Regions from separate parts of the Streptomyces sp. NPDC048825 genome, predicted to be linked through region 1. Evidence: riboswitches for the same ligand, from Rfam matches in the RefSeq annotation. Region 1 holds a riboswitch; each other region holds the start of a gene.

Region 1 (6,930 bases):
TCGACAAGATGATCAAGGATGGCGAGGTCGGCGAGGACGAGGGCCGCCGTGCGGAGAAGGAGCTCGACGACACCACCGCGAAGTACGTCGCTCAGGTGGACGAGCTGCTCAAGCACAAGGAATCAGAGCTGCTCGAGGTCTGATGAACGACTCTTCCTGGGGGGCGCCGCCACAAGCCGGGTACTGGGGGCCGCCCGACCAGGGGCCTGCCCAGGGCGCTGCCCCGGCGGGTCCCGCGTACGACGCGCACAACGCCCAGCAGACTCGCCCCATGCCCATCGTGCCCGACGTACCCGCGCATGGCGGAGACCAGGATGACGACCGGGGGGCCGCTTTGGCGGGTGGCCCCCTGTTCCGCGACGAGACGCCGCCGCACCGGGCTCCGTCGCACCACCAGCCCCAGCCCCAGCCGCAGGAGCCCATGTCCAGCGCCCCACAGCCGGCGTCCGCACCGCAGAAGAAGAACGCGGGCCGCGACCTGGGTGCTGCCATAGGGGTCGGCGTCGCGCTCGGTGCGGTGATCGTCGTGTCCCTGTTCGTCGTCAAGGCCGTCTTCGTCGGCGTCATAGCGGTCGCCGTCGTGGTCGGCCTGTGGGAGCTGACCTCGCGGCTCCAGGAGCGCAAGAGCATCAAGGCGCCCCTCGTGCCGCTCGCGCTCGGCGGCGCGGCGATGGTCGTCGCCGGATACGTGCGGGGGGCCGAGGGCGCCTGGGTGGCGATGGCGCTCACCGCTCTCGCCGTCCTCGTCTGGCGCATGACGGAACCACCCGAGGGCTACCTCAAGGACGTCACAGCGGGCGTCTTCGCGGCCTTCTACATCCCGTTCCTGGCCACGTTCGTGGCGATGATGCTCACCGCCGACGACGGCGCGTGGCGGGTCCTCACATTCCTGGCGCTGGCCGTGGTAAGTGACACGGGCGCCTACGCCATCGGCTGGCGCTTCGGCAAGCACAAGCTCGCTCCGCGCATCAGCCCCGGCAAGACCCGCGAGGGCCTGCTCGGCGCGGTCACCTTCGCCATGGCGGCGGGCGCCCTGTTCATGCAGTTCCTGATCGAGGACGGCACCTGGTGGCAGGGCCTGCTGATGGGCTTCGCGGTCGCGGTCACCGCCACCCTCGGAGACCTCGGCGAGTCCATGATCAAGCGGGACCTGGGCATCAAGGACATGGGGACGCTGCTTCCGGGGCACGGCGGGATCATGGACCGACTGGATTCGCTGCTACCTACGGCGCCAGTGGTCTGGCTCTTGCTCGTCCTCTTCGTGGGGTCCGGCTGAGGTAAGAGGGGCACGGCGCCGCGCCGCGGTAGCGGCAAGTCGACACAGCATGGACCGACTGGATTCGCTGCTGCCGACAGCGCCGGTGGTGTGGCTGCTGATGGTGATCTTCGTCGGCTCCGGGTGACCTTTGTGCATCGCCACTGACCTGCACGTTCATACGCGAGGGGCTCGTTGTCCACAGGTGGCGGGCCCCTCTTCGTATGTCTGCGACACTTGTATGGCCATGCCTAAGCCCGGAGAACTCGTTTTCGTCGCCCCCCGCGGAGCCAAGAAGCCGCCGCGGCACCTTGCCGATCTCTCGCCCGCCGAGCGCAAGGAAGCCGCTGCAGCGATCGGTGAGAAGCCGTTTCGCGCCAAGCAGCTCTCGCAGCACTACTTCGCGAGATACGCGCACGACCCGGAGCAGTGGACCGACATCCCCGCCGGTTCGCGCGCCAAGCTTCAGGAGGCGCTGCTTCCCGAGCTGATGACGGTCGTGCGGCATCTGTCGACCGACCAGGACACCACCCGCAAGACCCTGTGGCGGCTGTTCGACGGGACGCTCGTGGAGTCCGTGCTGATGCGCTACCCGGACCGGGTCACCATGTGCATCAGCTCGCAGGCGGGCTGCGGCATGAACTGCCCCTTCTGCGCCACCGGACAGGCCGGGCTCGACCGGAATCTGTCGACCGCCGAGATCGTGCACCAGATCGTCGACGGCATGCGGGCTCTCAGGGACGGCGAGATCCCCGGTGGGCCGGCGCGGCTCAGCAACATCGTCTTCATGGGCATGGGCGAGCCCCTCGCCAACTACAAGCGCGTCGTCGGGGCGATACGGGCGCTCACCGACCCCGAGCCGGACGGCCTCGGGCTGTCGCAGCGCGGCATCACCGTATCGACCGTCGGACTGGTCCCCGCCATCCACAGGTTCGCCGACGAGGGCTTCAAGTGTCGGCTCGCGATCTCGCTGCATGCGCCGGACGACGAACTGCGCGACACCCTCGTACCCGTCAACACGCGCTGGAAGGTGCGGGAAGTCCTCGACGCCGGATGGGAGTACGCGGCCAGGTCCGGGCGCCGGCTGTCCATCGAGTACGCGTTGATCCGGGACATCAACGACCAGGCGTGGCGCGGCGACCGGCTCGGCCGGCTGCTCAAGGGCAAGCCCGTGCACGTCAACCTGATCCCGCTGAACCCGACGCCCGGCTCCAAGTGGACCGCCTCCCGGCCCGAGGACGAGAAGGCGTTCATCGAGGCGATCGCCGCGCACGGGGTGCCGGTCACCGTCCGGGACACCCGTGGCCAGGAGATCGACGGGGCGTGCGGACAGCTCGCGGCCACCGAGCGCTGACGGGAGTCAGGGCACGGGCTGATCACAGCGTCCGCCGAGCGGTGGGCACGGGCGGATCAGGCGGTACTCTGACCTCCGTACACACCTTCATACCTGCAAAATCCGACAGGGGAGCGCCACAGCGCTGAGAGTGCGGCACGGCCGCAGACCCTCTGAACCTCGCCCAGGTCATTCTGGGTAGGAAGTTCGGTCTTCACTCGAGCCAGCTGTTGCGCCCTGCCCGGGAGCCTCGGGAGTTCTCCGAGAGTGCCGGGCAGGGCCGCGTCTCTTCTGGTCATCCCCAGGAGGGATCCCAGTGAGCACCACCAAGAAGTTCGTGGCCGTGGCCGTCGGGCTCGGTCTGGTCACGCTGTCCGCTTGCACGTCGTCCGACTCCGGGGACGGGGAAGGGGCCTCGGAGTCCAAGACCGTCACCCTCGTCAGCCATGACTCGTGGGCGGCGTCCAAGAGCGTGATCAGCGACTTCGAGAAGCAGTCCGGCTACCAGGTGAAGGTCCTCAAGGACGGGGACGCAGGCCAGGCCCTCAACAAGGCGATCCTCACCAAGGACAACCCGCAGGGCGATGTCCTCTTCGGCGTCGACAACACCCTGCTGTCCCGGGCGTTCGACAACGACCTGTTCCAGGGGTACGAGGCCAAGGACTCCGATCTGCTGCCCCCGGAGTACCGGATCGACCAGCAGAAGAAGCGGGTCACGCCCATCGACTTCGGCGACATCTGCGTCAACTACGACAAGGCCTACTTCGAAGAGAACGACCTGACCCCGCCGGAGTCCTTCGACGACCTCGTCAAGCCCGAGTACAAGGACCTCCTCGTCACCGAGAACGCCTCCACCTCCTCGCCCGGCCTCGGCTTCCTGCTGGGCACCGCCGCAAAATACGGCGACGACGGCTGGCAGGACTACTGGACGAAGCTCAAGGCCAACGGCGTGAAGGTCGTCGACGGCTGGGAGCAGGCCTACAACGAGGAGTTCTCCGGGTCCGCCGGCGGCAAGAAGGCGAAGGGGGACCGGCCGCTCGTCGTCTCCTACGCCTCCTCTCCGCCCGCCGAGGTCGTCTTCGCCGACCCCAAGCCGGACACCGCACCGACCGGCGTCGCCTACGGCACCTGCTTCCGGCAGATCGAGTACGCGGGACTGCTCAGCAACGCCAAGAACGCCAAGGGCGGCAAGGCCCTCATCGACTTCCTCATCTCGATGAAGTTCCAGGCCGACATGCCGCTCAACATGTTCGTGTACCCGATGCGCGAGGACGCGCAGATCCCCGAGGAGTTCACGAAGTACGGCGCCCCGGCGGAGGACTCCGAGGTCATGGCGCCCAAGGACATCGCCAAGAACCGTGACCAGTGGGTTAAGTCATGGACGTCGCTCGTACTGAAGTAAGGGCCGGACGCCCCAAGGCACCGGCTCCCGGAAAGAGCGTGGCGCGGCTCGCCCTGCTGGTCGTGCCCGTCGTGTTCTTCGCGCTCTTCTTCGCCTACCCCGTCGCCGCGATCGTCGCGCGCGGCCTCGAGGCCGACGGGGTCTGGCACTTCGGCCGGATCACCGATGTCGTCGCCCAGCCCGACATCCGGCATGTGCTGTGGTTCACCACCTGGCAGGCGTTCGTCTCCACGGCGCTCACGCTGCTCATCGCGCTCCCCGGCGCGTATGTCTTCGCGCGCTTCGACTTTCCGGGCAAGCAGATCCTGCGCGCGGTCGTCACCGTCCCGTTCGTCCTGCCGACCGTCGTCGTCGGGTCGGCGTTCCTCGCCCTGGTCGGCCGGGGCGGTCTGCTCGACGAACTGTGGGGCGTCCGCCTCGACACCACCGTTTGGGCCATCCTGCTCGCGCACGTCTTCTTCAACTACGCCGTCGTCGTACGCACCGTCGGCGGCCTCTGGTCGCAACTCGACCCACGTCAGGAGGAGGCCGCGCGGGTGCTCGGCGCCTCACGGTTCGCGGCCTGGCGCAAGGTCACGCTCCCCGCGCTGAGCCCCGCCGTGGCCGCCGCGGCGCTGATGGTCTTCCTCTTCACCTTCACCTCCTTCGGTGTGGTGCAGATCCTGGGCGGTCCCACCTTCGCCACGCTCGAAGTCGAGATCTACCGGCAGACCTCGGAGATCTTCGACCTCCCCACGGCTGCAGTGCTCACCATGATCCAGTTCGTGGCGGTGGGGGCGATCCTCGCGGTCCACGCATGGACGGTACGCCGCCGAGAGACGGCCCTGCGCCTGGTCGACGCCTCCGTGACCGCGCGACGGCCGCGTGGCGCCGGGCAGTGGACGCTGCTCGCCGCCGTCCTCGGCACCGCCGCCGTACTGCTCGTTCTGCCACTGGCCGTGCTGGTCCAACGCTCGCTGGACGCGCCCGGATTCGCGTACTACAAGGCGTTGACCGATGACGAGAGCGGCGTCTTCCTCGTCCCGCCCATCGAGGCCGTCGGCAATTCACTGCAGTACGCCTGCGCCGCCACCGCCCTCGCCCTGCTGATCGGCGGTCTCGCGGCCGCCGCGCTCACCCGCCGGGACGCAGGCCGTTTCGTGCGGGGCTTCGACGCGCTGCTCATGCTCCCGCTCGGCGTTTCCGCGGTGACCGTCGGCTTCGGATTCCTGATCGCGCTCGACGAGCCGCCGCTGGACCTGAGAAGCAGTTGGATCCTGGTGCCCCTCGCCCAGGCGCTGGTCGGCGTCCCCTTCGTCGTACGCACCATGCTGCCCGTCCTGAGGGCCGTGGACGTGCGGCTGCGTGAGGCGGCGGCCGTGCTCGGGGCCTCGCCGTGGCGGGTTTGGCGGGAGGTCGATCTGCCGATGGTGCGGCGGGCCCTGCTGATCGCGGCCGGGTTCGCCTTCGCCGTCTCGCTCGGCGAGTTCGGCGCGACCGTCTTCATCGCGCGGCCGGACAACCCGACGCTGCCGGTCGCCGTGGCCCGGCTCCTCGGGCGCGCGGGCGAGCTCAACTACGGTCAGGCGATGGCCCTTTCGACGATCTTGATGGTGGTGTGCGCGGTGGCGCTGCTCCTGCTCGAACGCATCCGCACCGACCGGACGGGGGAGTTCTGACGATGCTCAAGCGCGATGCGGTCCACAAGCGGGACGCGAAGCTCATGCAGGAATCGATGCTCACGCTCGATGAAGCGACCGTACGGTTCGGGAGGCGACCCGCCCTCGACGCCGTCGGCCTCGACGTCGCCGAGCACGAGATCGTGTGCGTGCTCGGGCCCAGCGGCAGCGGCAAGTCGACGCTGCTGCGAGTCGTCGCGGGTCTGCAACACCTCGACTCCGGGCGGGTGTTCCTGGACGGCCAGGACCTCGGCGGGGTCCCCGCGCACAAGCGGGGCGTCGGCCTGATGTTCCAGGACCACCAGCTCTTCCCACAGCGCGATGTGGGCGGCAACGTGGCCTTCGGCTTGCGGATGCACGGCGCGTCGAAGGCACAACAAGACGTACGAGTACGGGAGTTGCTGGAGCTCGTCGGCTTGCCGGGAGCCGCGTCCAGGGCCATCGCCTCCCTCTCCGGAGGCGAGCAGCAGCGTGTCGCGCTCGCTCGGGCGCTCGCTCCGCGCCCCCGGCTGCTCATGCTCGACGAACCGCTCGGCCAGCTCGACCGCTCCCTGCGCGAGCGGCTCGTCGTCGAACTCCGGGAACTCTTCGGCGAGTTGGGCACCACCGTGCTCGCGGTCACTCACGACCAGGGCGAGGCGTTCGCGCTCGCCGACCGGGTCGTGGTGATGCGAGACGGGCGGATCGCCCAGTCCGGTACGCCACTTGAGGTGTGGCAGCGGCCGGCGGACGAGTTCGTCGCCCGCTTCCTCGGCTTCGAGAATGTGGCCGGCGCGAGCGTCAGCGGGGAGGCCGCGGACACGCCGTGGGGCAAGGTTCCGGTGCCCGACGGTGCCCCCCAGGGCGAGGTTCCGCTGCTGATCAGGCCCGCGGGCGTACGGCTCGTGCCGCCGGCGGAGGGGCTGCGCTGCACGGTCGCGGCGCGCACGTTCCGCGGCACCCATGTCTCCGTACATCTGCAGCCGAAGGGCGCGCCGCGCCTGGAGGCGGCGTGCGCGCTGCGGGATGCGCCGGAGCCCGGGGACGAGGTCGGGGTGACCTTCGACTCGGCGGAAATTGTCGTGCTGGACCAGGACACGGAGACCTAGGCTTCCGTGCATGACGCTACTCGGAGCCGGCCTCGGACATGACCGCTACTGCGATGAAATCGTCGCGCAGACCGAGCTGTTGAGGAAGCACTTGAACGGCGCCGATCTCGCCGTGACCGTCCCGACCTGTCCGGACTGGACGCTGCGGGAACTTGCCGTGCACGTGGGCGGCGCACACCGCTGGGCCGAGCACA
Region 2 (6,930 bases), on a different contig from region 1:
CCCTGCACGGGTGGCCCCCTCGCGCTTAGGGAGTGACCCTTGGCCACTGCTGACACCGCAACCCCAGGACCGAACGCCCCCTCGACCGAGCCGCACCCCACGACACTCATCGGATCCGTGCAGCGTGCGCTGCGCCTCCTGGAATCCGCCGCCCGGCACGAGCACGGGGCGCCCGCCAAGCAGCTGGCCCGCGAGGCCCAACTCGCGCTGCCCACGGCGTACCACCTGCTGCGCACCCTGGCGCACGAAGGGTATCTGCGCCGCGAGAAGGGCCTGTTCTTCCTCGGCGAGGCGGCCGAGCGACTCAGCAGCAGCGCTGCCCGGCAGAAACGTCGCAGCACGGTCGTCGACGCGCTCGCCCAGTGGCGCGATTCCATCGGTGTGCCCGTGTACTACGCCGTCTACCGAGAGGGCGAGATCGACGTCCAGTGTGTCGCCGACACCCCGGCCAATCCGGCGGTCGAGGAATGGGCCGACTTCCGCGAGACCGGACACGCCCACGCGATCGGCCAGTGCCTGCTGTCCCAGCTCGACGAGGAGGCCCGCCGCGACCACCTCGACCGGTATCCCGTGCAATCGATCACTCCGTACACGGTGCGTGACGATCACATTCTGTTGCGGCGCCTCGAAGGGACCAAACGCATGAAGCCCGTGATCGAGCGTCAGGAATACGCGTTGGGGACGGTCTGCGCCGCCATCCCGATCATCGCGGGCAACACGGTCGGCTCAATGGCCATCTCACTGCCCGCCCACCACGCGGACCGACTGCTGCCCGCGGCGCGGCAGTTGCAGAAGGAGATCGGCAGGCTGCCAGGGACGCTCGCCGTCTCTATCAGCATCTGAAAACTCACTCCTTGTGATCTGGTGTGTACGTTCAGCAAGATGCCAGCAGTGTCAGGTGGATGGTTCCTGGCCAGTCGACGGCAGACGGCGGGGTAGGCGATGCGCGAGTCAGTAGTACAGGCAGAGATCATGATGAGCTTTCTCGTGTCGGAGGAGCTCTCCTTCCGCATTCCGGTGGAGCTTCGATACGAGACATGTGATCCCTATGCCGTGCGTCTGACCTTCCACCTGCCCGGCGATGCCCCGGTGACCTGGGCCTTCGGCCGGGAGCTGCTGATCGATGGGGTGGGGCGGCCGTGTGGGGTCGGCGATGTGCACATTTCGCCCGCCGGCTCCGAGGGGTTCGGCGATGTGCTGATCCGGCTCCAAGTGGGCGCCGACCAGGCGCTGTTCCGCTGCGGAGCGGTGCCGCTCGTGGCGTTCCTCGACCGCACGGACAAGCTGGTGCCACTAGGCCAGGAGCACTCCCTTGCCGACTTCGACACACATCTCGACGAGGCCCTGGACCGCATCCTGGCGGAGGAACAGAGTGCGGGCTGAATCGTACGGTGCTCAGGGTGCCGTAACGCTTCAGCGCTTGCGGCGGCGGCCCCTCCCCCCGAGTACCGGCGTCCTGACGCCCGCCTGGGGCTGCTCCGGTGGTGGCGTCTGAGCCGCAGACGCGGATCCGGGGCGGTCCGCCGAGACCACGAGAGCGGCCAGGGCCGTAGTGACCGGTACGGAGGCGACCAGGCCGATCGAGCCGACGAGCGTACGCACGATCTCCACGGCGACCAGCTCACTGTTGGCCACCGTCCCCACGCTGCTCTGAGCGATCGAGAACAGCAGCAACAGGGGCAGCGCGGCGCCCGCATACGCGAGGACGAGCGTGTTGACGACGGACGCGATGTGGTCCCGGCCGATACGGATGCCCGCCCGGTACAACCCGCGCCGGCCCATCGACGGATTGGCCGCGTGCAACTCCCAGACCGCCGATGTCTGCGTCACCGTCACATCGTCGAGCACACCGAGCGAACCGATGATGACGCCCGCGAGCAGCAGACCGCTCATGTCGATGCTCGGATACAGGCCATGGATCAGACCGGTGTTGTCATCCGTGTTGCCGGTGAGCGCGGACCAGCCGATGAACAGTGAGCCGAGCACCCCGATCAGCAGCAGCGAGAGCAGTGTTCCGAGCACCGCGACCGATGTTCGGGCGGACAGTCCATGGCAGGCGTAGAGCGCGATCAGCATGATCGCGCTCGCCCCGACGACCGCGACGACCAAGGGGTTCGAGCCCTGCAGGATCGCAGGCAGGATAAAGAATGTCAGGAGGAGGAAGCTGACGGCCAGCGAGATCAGCGCCATGACACCGCGCATCCGGCCCACCACGACCACGGCGAGCGCGAAGATCCCTGCGAGCAGCGCCATCGGGAGCCTGCGGTTCACATCGGTGACCGAGTACTGGAGGTCCCTGGGAGCGTCGGGCGCGTACGCCACGATCACATCCTGCCCCTGGCTCAGCTGCCGAGACGAGTCCGGCTGGACGATCTCCGTGAAGGTACGGCCCTTGTCCTTGCCGGTGTCGACCCGGACCGTCGCCTTCTTGCAGGTGCCGGTCGCCTGCTGCTGAGCGGACGAGCCCTCCGCGGTCGAGGTGTCGCCGGTCGGGGTGCCCCCGGAGGCGTTGACGGACTTGCAGTCCACCTCGTCGACCTTGGTCACCGTGGCCTCTTGCGTCTGCCGGTCGAAGCCGACGCCGGTGCGTTCGTGGGGTGGGGCGCCTCCTGGCCACAGCACGGCCAGGCCTACGACGACCGCCGTGGCGAAGGGAATCAGCACCGCGGCGATGACCTTGCGCAAGTGTTTGGACACGGGGGCTGGAGGGCCATGGCCATGGCTATGCGCATGGCTGTGGCCATGACCGTCACCAGAGCCGTGGTTGTCACCGGGGCCGGGCCCGTGCGGCGGTTCGGACGGGGGAAGCGGGGGCTGATGCGTTGTAGTCACCGACCGATCATCGCAAGAACGAAAGGGGCCCACTGTTCAGCGCGCCCAGTATGACGCTAGCGTGGAGGGACCTTTTGCACACGCGGGAGCTCGGAGCACCGGGCTGAGAGGGCGCTGACCTCCGTCCCAGCGATGTTTCACGTGGAACATCGCCGTACGGAAACCGCTGCGTCGACCGCTGAACCTGTTACCGGGTAATGCCGGCGTAGGGAGTAGGTCTCATGACCAACAAGGACGTACGTACGCCTGCCTCCAGCCAGACGGACGAGGACTCAGCCTCGTCCGGGAACGGCGAGGCCGGGAAATCCATCGGCTGGCACAAGGCTTATGTCGAGGGCTCGCGCCCCGACCTACGGGTGCCGGTCCGTCAGGTGCACCTCACCAACGGCCAGTCGGTCACCCTGTACGACACCTCCGGCCCGTACACCGATCCAACTATCGACACCGATGTCCGCAGGGGCCTGGCGCCGCTGCGCGAGAACTGGATCATCGCCCGCGGCGACACCGAGGAGTACGCGGGCCGTCCCATCCGCCCCGAGGACGACGGGATCAAGCACACCTCGCCGCGTGGCGGACTGCGCAACCTCGACGCCGTCTTCCCGGGACGTCCGCGCCAGCCGCGCCGGGGCATCGGCGGTACGGCCGTCACGCAACTCGCGTACGCACGACGTGGCGAGATCACACCGGAAATGGAGTTCGTGGCAGTCCGCGAGAACGTCGACCCCGAGGTCGTACGTGAGGAGATCGCCGCGGGGCGGGCCGTGCTGCCCGCGAACGTCAACCACCCGGAGATCGAGCCGATGATCATCGGCAAGCGGTTCCTGGTGAAGGTCAACGCCAACATCGGTAATTCGGCGGTGACTTCCTCCATCGAGGAGGAGGTCGAGAAGATGACCTGGGCGACCCGTTGGGGTGCCGACACGGTCATGGACCTGTCCACCGGCCGGAACATCCACACCACCCGGGAGTGGGTGCTGCGCAACTCCCCCGTCCCCATCGGCACGGTGCCGCTCTACCAGGCGCTGGAGAAGGTCGACGGCCGTGCCGAGGAGCTGACCTGGGAGATCTACAAAGACACGGTCATCGAGCAGGCCGAACAGGGCGTGGACTACATGACCGTCCACGCGGGCGTGCGCCTGCCGTACGTACCGCTCACCGCGAACCGCAAGACCGGCATCGTCTCGCGTGGCGGCTCGATCATGGCGGCCTGGTGCCTGGCGCACCACAAGGAGTCGTTCCTCTACGAGAACTTCGAAGAGCTGTGCGAGATCCTGGCCGCCTACGACGTCACGTACTCGCTCGGTGACGGGCTGCGGCCCGGCTCGATCGCGGACGCCAACGACGAAGCCCAGTTCGCGGAGTTGAGGACGCTGGGGGAACTCAACACGATCGCCAAGCGTTTCAACGTACAGACCATGATCGAGGGCCCGGGACATGTCCCGATGCACAAGATCAAGGAGAACATCGACCTTCAGCAGGAGATCTGCGATGAAGCTCCGTTCTATACGCTCGGCCCGCTGACGACGGACGTCGCGCCGGCGTACGACCACATCACCTCCGGCATCGGTGCCGCGATGATCGCCTGGTGGGGCACGGCCATGCTCTGCTATGTCACGCCCAAGGAACACTTGGGCCTGCCCAACCGTGACGACGTCAAGACCGGCGTCATCACCTACAAGATCGCCGCCCACGCAGCCGACCTCGCCAAGGGGCACCCAGGCGCGCAGGAATGGGACGACGCGCTGTCCGACGCCCGCTTCGAGTTCCGCTGGGAGGACCAGTTCAACCTGGCCCTCGACCCCGACACGGCCCGAGAGTTCCATGACGAAACCCTCCCGGCCGAGCCCGCCAAGACGGCCCACTTCTGCTCGATGTGCGGGCCGAAGTTCTGCTCGATGAAAATCTCTCAAGACATCCGCCGCGAACACGGCGGTACGCAGACGGAGATCGAGGAAGGCATGGCGCAGAAGTCGCAGGAGTTCGCAGCTGCGGGTAACCGGGTGTATCTGCCGCTCGCCGATTGACCTGATCCGGGCGCGGCAGCAGTGCACCGCTCCGGGCTCCGGCCCTCGACTTCGTCGTCGTGGGCCGGAGCGGCCGTGCGGCTTGTCCGTCCGGCCGGGACTCGGGGTCCCGGCTCGGCTGCTTCTGGTCTTGCCTCGGCCGCGCCCCTACTCCGGCTGATGCTCCGGGCCCCCGAAGTCCGGGCTTGAGAAGTCCGGGCTCGAGTAGCTGGGGCGGGGGCCTGCCGCGGGGCCGCCGTCGGGGCTGCTGAAGCCCGGGCGGTTGTAGCCGAGATGGGGGATTCGGCTGGTCGGCTGCGGCGATGTCGTACGGTCGAGGGCCGCTGAGCCCGGGTCGGCGAGTGCCTCTCGGAGGAACGGCATGATGCCGCGCTCCAGGAGGGCCTCGCGCCAGGCTTCCCTCGCCCGGCTCAGTTCCTCGCTCTGCTCACCCCGCGTGCCGGCCTGGAGCGAGCTCTCTCCGTTGCGCAGGGCGGTGAGCAGCAGACCGACCGCGGCGATCAGGATCGCGGCCGCGGTCACCGCGCCGAAGACCCACCCAGTGGTGAGGAGGGTCCGGGCGAACGCCGGCTCGGGGTTGAGCATCTTCAGGAGGTAGCCGACGAGCAGGAAGATTGCCGAGGCGGTGCCGGCGAGGACCGGAGTGAGTACCGCGGCGACGGCGACGGCGCCCGCCCCGGCGGGCTCGGTGGCCTCCCCCACCGTGGCGGCGAGCCCCACCGCGCTCGTGCCCGGGTCCGTGGATCCGGATCCTTCGTGGACGCGTGGCGTGGGCGGCGCCGGCCGGCGCAGTTGCTCGCGGACCTTTACGTAGTGCTGGTATTCGGTCGCCGCGGCCGCCGTGATGAGAGCGGAGGCGTTGAGCGCCATGGTGCGCAGTTGTTCGGGGTTGAGCCGCTGGCCGACAGCGGCGAGTTCCGGACGGTGTGGTGCGGAGCGCAGCGCCTCATCGAGGACCCGCTCGTACTCTTGGCGGTCCTCACTCAACAGGTGCTGCGGAACGCTGTTCATGTGCATCCCCCGATGCTCCGTAGGGCTTGGGGCTCGGCATGCTGACGAGCCGTCGGGCAGAAACGGAGGGGAGCCTGCTACGGATAAGCCGATGGTAGAGCGGGGACGGTACGAGGTGACAGGGGGTTTCCAGAAATTGCCCCTCGATAGGCCCCGTTCTCGGTGGAAGAACGCCTGCCCGGAAAAGGGTCAGCTATCCAGGGGCAGTTGCTGGACCAGTAGCTTTCCGGCCATGGTCACGCCGCCGTCCATCGCGATGGCCAGCCCGTCCGCGTACACATGCGGTCCTTCGACCACAGGGCCCGCGGCATCGTCGCTGTCCTCGGAGCCGACCTCGCCGAGGAGGTACGGAATGGGGCTGTGACCATGGACGATGCGAGAGCCACCGTACATGTCAAGGAGTTCGCGCACGGCTTGTGCGCCCCCGTCGTCGCGGAACGCGAATCGCTTGGTGAACTTGCGGAAGAGGTCCCAGCATTCGTCCGCGTCGTTGCGCGTGAGGGCTTCACGGACGGTGTCGTTGACCGCTTCGATGGAGTCGCCGTAGTCGAGATAGGCGGTGGTGTCGGAGTGCACCAGCAGGTGCCCGTCCGCCAGCTCCATCGCGTCGAGGCGGGCCATCCACTGCAGATGGTGATCCTCGAGGCGCTCCATATCGGTCTTCTGGCCGCCGTTGAGCAGCCAGGCGGCCTGGAAAGTGGCCGTACCGGCACCGGAGTTGACGGGAGTGTCGCCGAATCGCTTGGCGCCGAGCAGCAGCAGCTCGTGATTGCCCATCAGCGCCTTGCAGTAGCCGCCGGCCGCGGCGGCCTCGGCGGACAACCGCATCACGAGGTCGATGACGCCGATGCCGTCGGGCCCTCGGTCGGTGAAGTCCCCGAGGAACCACAGTCGTGCGGTGCCCGCCGACCAGTGGCCGTCGATGTCGATGAGGCCCTTCTCGCGCAGTGCGGCGACGAGTTCGTCGAGGTAGCCGTGTACGTCGCCCACGACGTACAGCGGGCCCGGCCCGGCGGTGGACTGCGGGACGGTCGTGGCTTCGGGGCTGACCGGCACCTGAAGG
Region 3 (6,930 bases), on a different contig from region 1:
GCGCACCCGGCCTCGCGCGCCGCCGTGGCGAACTCGGCGCCGATCCAGCCCGCGCCGACGACCACGATGTCGTGCTGCCGGGCGAGCACGGGCCGCAACCGCTCGGCGTCGTCCAGGGTGCGCAGCAGATGCACCCCCGGTACGCCCTCCGCGCCCGGCAACCGCATGGGCTCCGCACCCGTGGCGACGACCAGGACGTCGTACGGAACGGACCCCATGGCCGTGTCGAGTTCATGATCAATAGGACGTACGCCGGTCACCTCGAGCCCCAGGCGCAGCTCGATGCCCAGGGCCTCGAAGTCGACGTCGAAGGCGGAGCCCTCGGCCGTGCCGAGCAGGACTGCTTTGGAGAGCGGCGGGCGGTCGTACGGCTGGTGCGGCTCCGCGCCGATCAGCGTCACGGTGCCGGTGAAACCCTGTTCCCGCAGGGCGACCGCGGTCTGCACGCCGGCCATGCCCGCGCCGACGATCACGACACGTCGTCGCGCTGCCCGGCTCCGTTCCCGCGTCTGCTCGTTCACGCGATCACCATAGTCAACTGACGTTGTGTCAGTCAGCGGGAGAGATCAGTGACGTCCTGCACAGCCGTCATGACGTCTTGCACGGCCGTCAGCGGTCGTCAGCGGTCGTCGGCGAGCTGTTCCACCACGCTCGTCCCGCTGCCCGTCTGCGACTCCCACTCCCAGGTCTCCTCCAGGCGTACGCGCCCGTCGGCAAGCTCGACCACTCGGGACAGACAGTGTCCCGAGGAGGTGCTGCCGTCCCGCTTCAGCTGCACGTACCGGAAGTCGAGGCGGTCACCCTCACGTGTACCCACCAGGTGGCCGCGTACGACGTCGCCGCCCGCGTACTCGGCCCAGATCTCGCCGTCCTTCTCGTGGTACGAGAAGCGGGTGCGCGTACCGACCTGACCTGGGGCTTGGTCCGCGACGGGGGCGAGGACGAGACCGTCGAGCGAACCGGCCATGCCGTGCGGCTCCCTTACTGAGGTGTGACACGAAGAGTTAGGGTGGCCAACCTAGAGCACTCGCGGGAGTCCGGACGCACCGGACTGAGAGGGAGGCTGGGACGGCCTCCGACCGTACGAACCTGATCCGGGTCATGCCGGCGAAGGGAGGGGCTGGACGCCCATGTCGCGCACATCGCTCGCATCGCACGCGTCGTCAAGCACATCCGACACATCCGACGTCCTGATCGTCGGGGGCGGGATCATCGGCCTGGTGACCGCCTGGCGTGCCGCGCAGCGCGGCTTCGCCACCGCACTCGTGGACCCCGACCCCGGCGGCGGAGCGGCCCAGGTGGCCGCCGGAATGCTGGCCGCCGTCACCGAGCTCCACTACGGCGAGCAGACCCTGCTCGGCCTCAATCTGGCGTCCGCCCGGCGCTACCCGGAGTTCGCCGCCGAGCTCACCGAGGCGACGGGCCTGGACCTCGGCTACCGCGAGTGCGGCGCGCTGGCCGTCGCGCTGGACGCCGACGACCGCGCCCATCTGCGCGAACTGCACGCCCTGCAAACCCAGTCGGGCCTGGAGTCGGAGTGGCTGAGCGGGCGCGAGTGTCGGCGCCTGGAGCCGATGCTCGCGCCGGGCGTGCGCGGAGGGCTCAGGGTCGACGGCGACCACCAGATCGATCCACGGCGGCTCGCCAAGGCGCTGGTCGCGGCGTGCGAGCGGGCCGGAGTGGTCTTCCACCGGGTCTGGGCGGAGCGGCTCAGCGTCGTACGGGACCGGGCCGCCGGAGTCGTCACCACCGACGGCACCGAGCTGGCCGCGGGCCAGGTCGTCCTCGCCGGGGGCAGCCTCAGCGGGCGGCTCGCGGGCGTTCCCGACGCCGTACTGCCTCCCGTACGGCCGGTGAAGGGCCAGGTGCTGCGGCTGACCGTGCCGAAGCGGTACGCGCCGTTCCTGAGCCGCACCGTGCGGGCCGTCGTCCGGGGCAGCCATGTGTACCTGGTGCCGCGCGAGAACGGTGAGCTGGTCGTCGGCGCGACGAGTGAGGAGCTGGGCTGGGACACGACGGTGACTGCGGGCGGGGTGTACGAACTGCTGCGCGACGCCCACGAGCTGGTCCCCGGCATCACCGAACTCCCGCTCACCGAGACCCGCGCGGGACTGCGCCCCGGCTCCCCGGACAACGCGCCCCTGCTCGGCCCCACAGAACTGGACGGCCTGCTCCTGGCCACCGGTCACTACCGCAACGGCGTCCTGCTCACCCCCGTCACGGGCGACGCCATGGCGCACCTGCTGACCACCGGTGAACTCCCGGAGGAGGCCCGCCCGTTCACACCCAGGCGCTTCAGTACGGCCCGCACGGAGCAGCCCGTATGAACGTCTTCGTCATGAACGTCTTCGTCAACGGTGAGCGACAGGAGATCGCCGCCGGCACCGCCCTCGACACGCTGGTCGCCACCCTCACCGCGGCGCCCTCCGGGGTCGCCGCCGCGCTCAACGAAACCGTCGTCCCGCGCGCGCAGTGGCCGAGCACACGCCTCTCCGAGGGAGACCGCATCGAGGTCCTCACCGCCGTCCAAGGAGGCTGACCCATGGCCGACGACCCGTTTCTCATCGGCGGTACGTCCTTCGCGTCCCGCCTCATCATGGGCACCGGCGGGGCGCCCAGCCTCGATGTGCTGGAGCGCTCGCTCGTCGCGTCCGGCACGGAGCTGACGACGGTCGCCATGCGTCGCGTAAACGCTTCCGTGCATGGTTCGGTGCTGTCCGTGCTCGATCGGCTCGGTATTCGTGTGCTGCCGAACACGGCGGGCTGCTACACCGCCGGGGAGGCTGTGCTGACGGCTCGGCTCGCTCGCGAAGCGCTCGGCACCTCGCTGGTGAAGCTGGAGGTCATCGCTGACGAGCGCACGTTGCTGCCGGATCCGATCGAGTTGCTCGACGCGGCCGAGACTCTCGTCGATGACGGGTTCACGGTGTTGCCCTATACGAACGACGATCCCGTTCTCGCTCGGAAGCTGGAGGATGTGGGGTGCGCGGCGATCATGCCGCTCGGCTCCCCGATCGGGTCCGGACTGGGGATTCGGAATCCGCACAACTTCCAGTTGATCGTGGAGCACGCGCGCGTGCCGGTCATTTTGGACGCGGGGGCCGGTACGGCGTCCGATGCAGCCCTTGCCATGGAGTTGGGGTGTGCCGGTGTGATGCTTGCGTCTGCCGTCACTCGGGCTCAGGAGCCGGTCTTGATGGCCGAGGCCATGAAGCATGCGGTGGAGGCGGGGCGGTTGGCTCGGCTTGCGGGGCGGATCCCTCGGCGGCACTTCGCTGAGGCGTCGTCTCCTGTGGAGGGGATGGCTCGGCTGGATCCGGAGCGGCCTGCTTTCTGAACGAGTGGGGGTTTCTTTCCCCAAGCCCGCCCCTTCCCGAAACTGGGGGCTGCGCCCCCAGACCCCCGGGTTGCAACTCGGCTGCGGGCCCGCCGTGGCTTGTCGAGCCACGCGCGGAGCCGCAAATGTCACAGCCTCGCTCCCTTACGGGGCTCAGCCCCGTGCGGAGACGCGACGCGATCCAGCCACCGGCCCCAGAGGCAGTGCTCCCCTCGCGATCACCGGCCTCTGAGACAATGGCCCCCTCTCGGTGTAGATCCCGGTCTGACCTGCGATCTCGTCACAGCTCGGCTGCAGTCCGGCTCCGAATCTCCACCGATCACGCGGCGTTGACAGCCTCGGCTCGTAGACTCACCTGCGTGGATACGACCCTTCAGGACCCGTTGGTCGGTCAGGTGCTCGACGGCCGCTACCGCATCGACGCACGTATCGCGGTCGGCGGGATGGCCACGGTCTACAGGGCCGTGGACACCCGCCTGGACCGCGTGCTCGCGCTCAAGGTGATGCATCCGACGCTGGCCGCGGACGCCACGTTCGTCGAGCGGTTCATCCGCGAGGCCAAGTCGGTGGCCCGCCTTGCGCACCCCAATGTGGTGCAGGTTTTCGACCAGGGGACCGACGGGCCGTACGTCTATCTCGCCATGGAGTACGTCGCCGGGTGCACCCTGAGGGACGTACTGCGCGAGCGCGGGGCCCTGCAGCCGCGGGCGGCGCTCGACATCCTGGAGCCGGTGCTCGCCGCGCTCGGCGGCGCGCACCGCGCCGGGTTCGTGCACCGCGACATGAAGCCGGAGAACGTCCTGATAGGGGACGACGGCCGGGTCAAGGTGGCCGATTTCGGCCTCGTACGGGCTGTTGACACGGTCACGAACACGACAGGGTCCGTGCTCGGCACGGTGTCGTACCTGGCCCCGGAGCAGATAGAACACGGCACGGCCGATCCACGGGTCGACGTGTACGCCTGCGGAATCGTCCTCTACGAGATGCTGACCGGCGACCGGCCGCACCTCGCGGACTCGCCCGCGGCGGTGCTCTACAAACACCTCCACGAGGACGTCCCGCCGCCGTCGGCGGAAGTGCCGGGCCTGGCCTACGAACTCGACGAACTGGTCGCGGCGGCGACCGCGCGCACCGCGGATGTACGTCCGCACGACGCGGTGGCCCTGCTCGCGCAGGTCCGGGACGCACGCAGCGGGCTGACCGCCGAGCAGCTGGACGCGGTGCCGCCGCAGGCGCTCACCGAGGGCCACGACATCGGCGCGGACCGTACGAGCGTGATCCCGCGCTCGCTGTCCATGCCGCGGCCGCTCCCCGTGAACGAGGACGGCGGCGATCGCGGGTTCCAGCACACGAGCATCCTGGCGACCCCGCCTCCGAACGCACCATCGCGCCGCCGCACCCGCACCCCACTCCCCCGGCGCGGCGTACTCGCGATCGTCGCCGCCGTGCTGCTGGCCCTCGGCCTCGGCGCGGGCGTCTGGTACATCAACTCCGGCCAGTTCACCAAGGTCCCACCGCTGCTCGCGATGACCGAGGCGAAAGCCACGGATCGGCTCGAGAGCGCCGGGCTCGATGTGGGGAAGGTCGAGCGCGAGTACAGCGACACCGTCGAGCGCGGCACGGTCATCAGCAGCGATCCCGAGGCGGGCGCCCGGATCCGTGACAACGACCCGGTGTCGCTGACGATCTCCAGGGGTCCGGAGACCGTACGTGTGCCGAATGTGGAGGGCTTCAAGCTGGGCAAGGCCAAGGCGCGGCTGGAGGACGAGGGCCTGAAGGCGGGCATGATCACCAGGGACTTCAGCGAGGAGGTCCCCTTCGGCTTCGTGATCCGTACGGAGCCGGGTGCGGGCACCACACGCCGCGCGGACTCCGCGATCGCGCTCACCGTCAGCAAGGGCAGCCCGGTGGATGTGCCGGAGGTCGTGGGCGACGAGCTCGCCGACGCGCAGCAGGAGCTCCAGGACGCGGGTCTGAAGGTCGAGATCGCACCCCAGCAGATCAACTCCGAGTTCGACGCCGGCCAGGTCGCCGAGCAGTCGCCGTCCCCCGACCGGCAGCTGAGCGAGGGCGACACCGTCACCCTGACGATCTCCAAGGGCCCGCCGCAGATCGAGGTCCCGGACGTGGTGGGCGACAAGGTCGACGACGCCAAGGGGGAGCTGGAGGCCGCCGGCTTCAAGGTCGAGGAGGACCGCGGCTTCCTCGGGCTCTTCGGGGACACGGTCAAGGGCCAGTCGGTGGCCGGTGGAGACACGGCGCCGAAGGGCTCGACGATCACCATCGAGATCGAGTGACGGCAGGTCGGCAGGGCTGATCGGCATGCGCCGACGGGGCGCGCGGGCCCCCATGGCACCCTGAGTGGGTGAGCACTCCGCAGTCCCGCAACCCCGTCGGCAGCCATGTTCCCGTGTCCGGCGGCCTTGCCTCCGTAGGCCTGTCGTACGCACGTGATCTGGGCGCCGAGACCGTCCAGGTCTTCGTCGCCAACCCGCGCGGCTGGGCGACACCACCGGGGAATCCGCGGCAGGACGAGGAGTTCCGCGCGGCCTGCGCCGCGGGGTCGATCCCCGCTTACGTCCACGCGCCCTATCTGATCAACCTCGGCTCGCACACCGAGGTGACCTTGGAGCGGTCCGTGGAGTCGCTGCGGCACTCACTGCGGCGGGGGCGCGCGATCGGGGCGCGGGGAGTCGTCGTACACACCGGTTCGGCGACCGGCGGTCGGACACGTGCGGTCGCGCTGAAGCAGGTACGCGATCATCTGCTGCCGCTGCTCGACGAGTTGACCCACGACGACGACCCGGACCTGCTGATCGAGTCGACCGCGGGCCAGGGCGCATCCCTGTGCTCCAGGACCTGGGACTTCGGGCCGTACTTCGAGGCACTCGACGCCCACCCGAAGCTCGGCGTCTGCCTCGACACCTGCCACATCTTCGCGGCGGGCCACGACCTCACCGGCCCCACCGGAACGCACCAGACCCTCGACCTGCTGGTGGACACGATCGGCGAGGGCCGCCTGAAACTGATCCACGCCAACGACTCCCAGGACATCGCAGGCGCCCACAAGGACCGCCACGCCAACATCGGCGCCGGCCACATAGGCGAGGACCCCTTCCGCGCCCTGATGACCCACCCCGCCACCGCTGACGTACCCCTGATCATCGAGACGCCCGGCGGCAAGGAGGGCCACGCGGCAGACGTGGAGCGACTGAAGAAACTCCGGGACGGCTGAGTCTCAGAGCTCGGGGTCTCAGAGCTCGAAGACTCAGATTTCGGAGACTCAGAGCTCGGGGCCGTCCCCCGGCTCCTCCTGGTACGAGTAGCGCTGTTCACGCCAGGGGTCGCCGACGTTGTGGTAGCCGCGTTCCTCCCAGAAGCCGCGGCGGTCGGCGGTCATGTACTCGATGCCGCGGACCCACTTGGGGCCCTTCCAGGCGTACAGGTGGGGCACCACCAGGCGCAGGGGGAAGCCGTGTTCCGCGGTGAGGAGTTCGCCGTCCTTGTGAGTGGCGAAGATCGTGCGCTCGGAGGCGAAGTCGGTGAGGCGGAGATTCGAGCTGAAGCCGTACTCCGCCCAGACCATCACATGC

The links. Region 1 has a riboswitch for thiamine pyrophosphate ahead of ACGFNK_RS33335 (thiamine ABC transporter substrate binding subunit). Riboswitches for the same ligand answer to the same signal wherever they lie in the genome.
Region 2: it holds a riboswitch for thiamine pyrophosphate, as region 1 does, so the genes downstream of both, thiC (phosphomethylpyrimidine synthase ThiC) here and ACGFNK_RS33335 (thiamine ABC transporter substrate binding subunit) in region 1, are expected to answer to the same signal.
Region 3: it holds a riboswitch for thiamine pyrophosphate, as region 1 does, so the genes downstream of both, thiO (glycine oxidase ThiO) here and ACGFNK_RS33335 (thiamine ABC transporter substrate binding subunit) in region 1, are expected to answer to the same signal.

Annotation. Positions count from the first base shown of each region.
Region 1 is NZ_JBICUR010000016.1:174,862-181,791, forward strand. Features, by position in the region: gene frr (ribosome recycling factor) at 1-143, shown strand, start outside; gene ACGFNK_RS33325 (phosphatidate cytidylyltransferase) at 272-1,276, shown strand; gene rlmN (23S rRNA (adenine(2503)-C(2))-methyltransferase RlmN) at 1,503-2,609, shown strand; TPP riboswitch at 2,707-2,811, shown strand; gene ACGFNK_RS33335 (thiamine ABC transporter substrate binding subunit) at 2,905-3,990, shown strand; gene ACGFNK_RS33340 (ABC transporter permease) at 3,966-5,648, shown strand; gene ACGFNK_RS33345 (ABC transporter ATP-binding protein) at 5,693-6,736, shown strand; gene ACGFNK_RS33350 (maleylpyruvate isomerase family mycothiol-dependent enzyme) at 6,747-6,930, shown strand, end outside.
Region 2 is NZ_JBICUR010000011.1:212,943-219,872, reverse strand. Features, by position in the region: gene ACGFNK_RS26280 (IclR family transcriptional regulator) at 40-843, shown strand; gene ACGFNK_RS26275 (SsgA family sporulation/cell division regulator) at 943-1,383, shown strand; gene ACGFNK_RS26270 (YibE/F family protein) at 1,414-2,832, opposite strand; TPP riboswitch at 2,905-3,061, shown strand; gene thiC (phosphomethylpyrimidine synthase ThiC) at 3,054-4,856, shown strand; gene ACGFNK_RS26260 (hypothetical protein) at 5,004-5,873, opposite strand; gene ACGFNK_RS26255 (metallophosphoesterase) at 6,057-6,930, opposite strand, start outside.
Region 3 is NZ_JBICUR010000004.1:105,067-111,996, reverse strand. Features, by position in the region: gene ACGFNK_RS11905 (NAD(P)/FAD-dependent oxidoreductase) at 1-521, opposite strand, end outside; gene ACGFNK_RS11900 (hypothetical protein) at 620-967, opposite strand; TPP riboswitch at 1,020-1,133, shown strand; gene thiO (glycine oxidase ThiO) at 1,131-2,327, shown strand; gene thiS (sulfur carrier protein ThiS) at 2,339-2,539, shown strand; gene ACGFNK_RS11885 (thiazole synthase) at 2,543-3,337, shown strand; gene pknB (Stk1 family PASTA domain-containing Ser/Thr kinase) at 3,697-5,634, shown strand; gene ACGFNK_RS11875 (deoxyribonuclease IV) at 5,703-6,572, shown strand; gene ACGFNK_RS11870 (sulfite oxidase-like oxidoreductase) at 6,621-6,930, opposite strand, start outside.